Regions from separate parts of the Priestia flexa genome, predicted to be linked through region 1. Evidence: riboswitches for the same ligand, from Rfam matches in the RefSeq annotation. Region 1 holds a riboswitch; the other holds the start of a gene.

Region 1 (3,416 bases):
AAGTATTAGCTAAGCATCACATTGAGTTTGAAATCATCCCCGGTATTACAGCGGGGATTGCTGCTCCTGCTTATGCTGGAATCCCTGTCACCCATCGAGAGTTAAGCCGTTCATTTGCAATCGTGACCGGACACGGTTTAACTGGAACTCCGGAAAATATTAGGTGGCATCATCTAGCTCAAGGCGTTGATACGCTTGCTATTTATATGGGAGTTAAAAACTTACCGTATATTTGTGAACAGCTTTTAGCTGGTGGTAAGTCCATAGAGACACCAGTGGCGGTGATTGAGGAAGGTACTTCTATTAACCAAAGGGTTTTAATTGGTACGCTGCGAACGATTGTAGAAATAGCCACTAGTGAACAAGTCAGTAATCCAGCGCTGATTGTGGTCGGAGAAGTGGTAAAACAATCAGCGACTCTCTCCTGGTTCTCAAAGTCCAAACTTCAAGAAGTGTACGCGTAATATTTTTATTATATAATTTATCAGAGAATTTTAACGAAATAGGGGAGGGATAAGCGTGTTTAAAGCGTCAATCGAGTCTATGACGGACATAGCTCGTCAAAAAACAAATCAAGTGAATAAACAATTGCCGAGCTATTTACTGTTGGCTATGCTTGCAGGTGCTTATGTCGGAATTGGTGTAGTATTAGCTCTTTCAGTTGGTGCTCCGTTAGCCGAAGCATCATTACCAATAGTCTCACTAGTCATGGGCTTATCGTTTGCCATTGCGTTACTACTTGTTATGTTTGCCGGAGCCGAGTTGTTTACAGGCAATCATATGTTTTATACAATCAGTACATTATCAGGTGCTACTACGTGGAAAGATACGTTGAAAAATTGGCTGTGGTGCTTTGTTGGAAACGGATTGGGAGCGTTCGTATTGTGTCTCTTAATCGTTGGAACTGGTTTGTTTAAAGGAGTAGGCGATACACATTTATTACTGACAATCGCAGCAAAGAAAATGAACCTGCCAATGAGCGAACTTTTTTTTCGAGGGATTTTATGTAATTGGCTCGTCTGCTTAGCCATTTGGACAGCTTTGAGAACCAAAAGCGATGCGGCCAAAATTATGTTAGTTTTTTGGATGCTGTTTGCCTTTGTTGCATCTGGCTATGAACACAGCGTTGCAAACATGACGTTCCTTGGTTTGGCTTTACTTCATCCGCACCCTGAAACGATATCATTAGCTGGACTGCTACATAATCTGATCCCGGTTACGCTTGGGAATATTGTAGGCGGCGCTTTATTTGTAGGAAGCGTATATTGGTTTATCAATAAAAAGCAAATGGAAAAAGGGCGTATTCAAGAAGTGAAAATTCCAAAAATCGTTAAAGAAGAAACATTATCAAAGTAACAGAAAATCCGCTTTGCATAAAAGCGGATTTTTTAGATTGAATTTCGATCAGTAACCGAAAGAGGGTTGAGATACTTGACTAATATAATTTACTGCTGTATGATTCTTTAGTATTTGCGTAAGACGTGGTTCGGAACCATCCCACGTAAAAAAAACTAAGGAGAGTATGCAGCATGAATGTAAGAACACTTGCAGTCAACGGTATTATTGCGGCAATGTATATTGCGGTAACGATGTTTATTCAGCCGTTTGGCTTTACAAATATTCAGTTCCGTATTGCGGAAATGTTTAATCATTTGATTATTTTTAATAAGAAGTATTTGTATGGAATTGTGCTAGGCGTATTTTTAGCCAATTTATTCTTCTCACCAATGGTGGCGTATGATTTGGTATTTGGCGTAGGACAATCTTTAATTTCCTTATTACTGATGATCTTTGCGATGAAGTTTGCCAAGGGCACGGTTGCTCGTATGGTTACCAATACACTGATCTTTACGTTTACGATGTTTATCATCGCGTTTGAGCTTCATTTAGCACTAGGTTTTCCATTTTTACTAACATGGTTAACAACTGCGATTGGTGAATTTGTAGTGATGCTTGTTGGAATTCCAGTGATGCTGGCAATTCATAAGCGCGTAAACTTTACAAAGTTAATCGATTAATACTACAAAAGCTTACAGAGATGTAAGCTTTTTTCATATTTAAATGGTTTTAATTTATAGAAAAAAGACACAAGATATGACAGAATTAGAGAGAAGTTGTTAAGTACGTTAATACATAGTAAAAGTCATGTTTTATACTATACTTGAGAAGGAGAGAAGAGCTTGCTTGCAAATGATGATCATAAGGTAGAAGAACTAGCATTTATTAAAAAAGCCCTAGACTTTACAAGAGCTGGATTAATTTTAACCAACCCTGCTTTGCCCGATAATCCGATTGTTTATGCGAACCAAGGTTTTCTGGATATGACCGGATACAGGAAAGAAGAAATCGTAGGACAGAACTGCCGCTTTTTACAAGGGGAAAATACCGACCGAGATACGGTACGAAAAATTCGAGATGCTATCCGCGAAAAAAAGTCGGTCAATGTACAAATTTTAAACTATACAAAAGAAAGCCAACCTTTTTGGAACGACTTATTTATTGATCCAATGTGGATTGATGATGAAGTTTATTTTATTGGGATTCAAAAGGACATTACGGGGAAAATGAAGCAAGAAGAAGTGATTTATGACTACTATGAAAGGATGCAGGAGATGTCAACGCCAATTGTTCCAGTGAAAGACGGGGTTTCTGTTCTACCGATTGTTGGTGTTTTGAATGAACAGCGATATCATATGATTGCATCCAAAGTATCAACATACATTGATGAAAGTAAAGATGATCATTTTATTATCGATTTTTCAGGTTTATTGGAAATGGATGAAGATGTAGTAGCTTACATGTATAATCTGCACGATTTAATTACCATTACCGGAACGCAGGTAATCATAACAGGCATCATGCCTTCTATAGCGAAAAAAATGAGAGACCTTCAAGTAAACTTTACAGTCTTAAAAACCTATACGCATGTCAAAGCCGCTTTAAAAGCGCTTGGGTATGCATAATAAGTTCTCGAAAAAGTCCGTAAAACAATGCGGATTTTTTTTGTTTATAAATGGTAATATATACATATAAGCCTAACTTAAAAGGTGACTAAGTACAGAATTGAACAAACTTCCAGCATTTGATATATTGGTTTTATGAAAAGAGAATTGATTAAACCCATTAAACGTTTATCATTGCGAGAAGAAATTTATCAAACTTTAAAGCAAGGAATTATTACGTTAGAGTTTCCACCGGACCAGCGCTTGAATGATAAGGAGCTAGCTGAAAAATTTAGCGTCAGCAGAACGCCGGTAAGAGAAGCGTTAAAACGCTTGGAAGATGAAGGGCTTGTTGAATCGATTCCAGGCTCCATTACTAAAGTATCTTCGTTAAACCCTGAAGAAGCCAAGCACGCGTTTACCGTAGTTGCCGTTCTTCATGCATTGGCAACTAAGCTTGCCGTTGCGCATCTG
Region 2 (3,416 bases), 440 kb from region 1:
CTGAGTTTCAAGCGCGACTTGCTTTTGATGATCATGCAAGCGATCAATTAGTTTATCTAAAGATTTCAACAGCGCTGGATTCCCGCCTGAAATAGTTACATGGTCAAAGCGGTCTCCTCCTAAGGTTTGCAATTCATGCCAGACCTCTTCGTCCGTCAGTTGACGGATGTCACTTTTCGCTGACCCATCCCAAGTAAATGCCGAATCACACCAACTGCATGAGTAATCACAGCCAGCTGTGCGCACAAACATTGTTTTTCGGCCCACAACCATTCCTTCTCCTTGAATCGTTGGACCAAATATTTCGAGAACAGGAACCTTATTATTCATCTCGCTTCACCTTCTTTGGACGATATACAACATAGCTTGTAGGAGTTTCACGAACAAACACTTGCACGCATGCTGGCTTATTTTCAAGTTCATCTAAGTGAGCTTGTACAAGTTCATAAATTTTCCGAGCAATAACTTCAGATGTTGGAAAATCATTCGCATCCTCTTCATTAAACAACTCTTTATGATCATTTAAAAGCGTATGATCGAACTGACCAGAAACAATTTTTTTCAACGTAGCAAAGTTAACTAAAAAGCCTGATGAATCTAATTCATCACCTGCAATAGTTAAATTAACAAAATACGTATGGCCATGAACCTGCTGACATTTTCCTGCTGACTCATGAGGAACAAAATGCGCAGCGGCAAAATTCATGTCTTTATTTAATTCGTACGAATAAGGATGTGCTACCTGTGGGTAAATTTGCTGAAGCATTACTGTTCCCCTCCTTGTTTCGTGTCAAGGTATTGTTCTAGACCTCTCTTGCGAAGCTTACATGCCGGACATTCTCCGCACCCGTCTGCAATAATACCGTTATAGCAAGTTAACGTATGTTCACGCACATAATCAAGCGCACCTAATTCATCGGCTAGTCCCCATGTCTCTGCTTTATCAATCCACATTAATGGTGTGTGAATGACAAATTCAAAATCCATTGATAAGTTCAACGTTACGTTTAGCGATTTAACAAACACATCTCTGCAGTCTGGGTACCCTGAGAAATCTGTTTCGCATACACCTGTTACTAAATGACGTGCACCGCTATTTTTAGCTAATACAGCCGCAAATGATAAAAAGAGAAGGTTGCGTCCGTCCACAAACGTTGTCGGTAGCTCCCCTTCCTCTTGGCTAATGTCAATATCATCTCTTGTTAGTGCGTTAGGCGCTAGTTGGCTTAACAACGACATATCTAAAATTGTGTGTTTTACACCAAGGTTTTTTGCAATGGCTTCCGCAACCTCAATCTCTTTACTATGACGCTGACCGTAGCCGAACGTAACAGTTTCCACTTCTTTAAAGTTTTTTAGCGCCCAAAATAAACAAGTCGTACTATCTTGTCCACCGCTAAATACAACAATTGCTTTTTCGTTTTTCATTTTTTTGTCTCCTTTTCCTTTATAAAGTCAAAGAAGAAAACATTCCGTTGTTTAGATCATATAAAAAAAGAGATTGCTTCGTTTGCAATCTCCCTTAACTAAGAATCCCTTTCTTATATTAAAAAAGAAACAGGAAAAAAGCCCCTAAAATCGGCGCCATTTGTCATCTCACTGATGATCTTAGTTTTTTATAGAGGGAGTTTACGAACCTCTCCCGCACATAGAGCACGGCATTTCTTCTTTCAATTTTCGCTTTTAACTATATCATACTCCATTTAAAATTACTATGTACTTCTACTTTTCTTCCTACTTTTCAATTGAATCATCACCAGCGTTACGATTGGAATGACAAACTGCATGGGAATGTGAATCCAAACTGGTACAATTTTCAAACCTATCTCTAAATGTTTAACAGCATTATCCGACATAAAAATAGTCGTAGTCAGAATGGATATCGTAACCAAAAGGAGTGATAGCTTGTGACTCCTGGTTTGATAAATATCTTTTATCCCTAAAATAGCTGCATATGCGAAAATCGTTACTTTAGCAAAACCGCCAATAATAAGAACACTAATGGCTAGCATATCCATCCGCTGAATAATATCTCCAATATTCACTTGCTGTACGGTTACAAGTAGGGGGATTGTCGATGATCCTACCAAGTGCTGTCCGAGTGTAGTTAAGCTAATTAAACTTAACATACTAAGCATAACGCCTCCTATCACCACGGCACGCGTTCCCATCTTTCTAAGAGACTTTTCTCCTTTTATAAACTGGTTAAACATTAAGAAAACAACCATTTCTCCAAATGGAAACGTCAAAATAAGCGGAAACACCGCTCTAAAAATTGAACCGATTCCTTCAGCTAAAATGGGGTGCATACGATCTGGGTTCATAACATCAGAAAAGAACAGTAAGAAAAAACCTAATACAATGAAGCCAACAAAAACAACTAACAATAACACACTCGCTCTTGCGATTGGCTCAACTTCTAAAAAGCATGCATACGCAATAACTAGCGTCATAACCCCACCCACAATAACTAGAGGCGTATCATTCATTGATGTTAACAATAATAGCTCACAAAAGTCTCTTAGAACACGCGCACCAATGTAAATAAAATATAGCACGTACAGCATGCAAATAATTTTGCCAACTAGCTTTCCAAAAGCAATTTTTAATATTGTTGGAAACGTTTCTTCTGGATGCCTTTTATATAAAAGTGTAAAAAGAGCAAAGAAAGGCAGGTACATTAACATCCCTACTAAAACGGCAATCCATGCGGATTGACGTGCTTCCTGTCCAATACTCACAATGGTCGCACTTCCAAATAAGAACAGCAGCATCATTGAGAATAGTTGAAAATTGCTTATTACTAAGCGTGGATGCATTCCTTTCCTCTCCTTTACTCACTAGGTAGTTACCGATTTTCGGTCATACTTGCCACAAGACTTCTTTGCTATATCAATTAGCGTCGATTGAGGGTATTTTTTGATTAACCATAATAAAAGCCTCGCAAATACTAACCCACTTCCTGTTCCAATTATTGCACAAATCCAAGCGATGTTCTTTGCCACAGCTAATAATAAAGTAGATACAACTAAGATTGCACTTCCAATGGAGAATACGTGGGTTAATGTAAAGAACTGTTTCCCACTTATCACTTCTTTTTGGCTCATATTGAACACTTACACCTAATAAAATGAAGAAAATATATCAATGATGGACTGCATCCAAAACTCAAGGGCATACAGCGGAGTTGGAATGGTTATTCGAAAAATAACCGCTATCCACATTACCACTCCTATAGTAGAAAAGATGCTGTATATTACGATTTCTTTTATCTGTTTTTGTTGATAAAGAGGGCGGATTGCCTTATATGCTAAAAAGCTGAATACCCCTAAAAACAGCAGTAAGTTTTCCATGTTGCACTAATCCTGCATCTCTTTCATGTATGAGTTATTCAACGTTCCAAGTCGACGGATTTG

What was found. A riboswitch is a leader RNA that binds a small molecule or an ion and turns the genes downstream of it on or off. The one in region 1 is predicted to bind preQ1.
Region 2: linked by a shared signal. The riboswitch ahead of queC (7-cyano-7-deazaguanine synthase QueC) and the one ahead of LZP85_RS02885 (QueT transporter family protein) in region 1 are both predicted to bind preQ1.

Annotation. Positions count from the first base shown of each region.
Region 1 is NZ_CP090431.1:556,713-560,128, forward strand. Features, by position in the region: gene cobA (uroporphyrinogen-III C-methyltransferase) at 1-464, shown strand, start outside; gene LZP85_RS02880 (formate/nitrite transporter family protein) at 520-1,356, shown strand; PreQ1 riboswitch class I at 1,476-1,521, shown strand; gene LZP85_RS02885 (QueT transporter family protein) at 1,530-2,018, shown strand; gene LZP85_RS02890 (YtvA family blue-light photoreceptor) at 2,181-2,963, shown strand; gene LZP85_RS02895 (GntR family transcriptional regulator) at 3,099-3,416, shown strand, end outside.
Region 2 is NZ_CP090431.1:992,591-996,006, reverse strand. Features, by position in the region: gene queE (7-carboxy-7-deazaguanine synthase QueE) at 1-330, opposite strand, end outside; gene queD (6-carboxytetrahydropterin synthase QueD) at 323-766, opposite strand; gene queC (7-cyano-7-deazaguanine synthase QueC) at 766-1,428, opposite strand; PreQ1 riboswitch class I at 1,603-1,646, opposite strand; gene LZP85_RS05010 (GerAB/ArcD/ProY family transporter) at 1,713-2,819, opposite strand; gene LZP85_RS05005 (GerAB/ArcD/ProY family transporter) at 2,841-3,107, opposite strand; gene LZP85_RS05000 (hypothetical protein) at 3,123-3,353, opposite strand; gene LZP85_RS04995 (Ger(x)C family spore germination protein) at 3,360-3,416, opposite strand, start outside.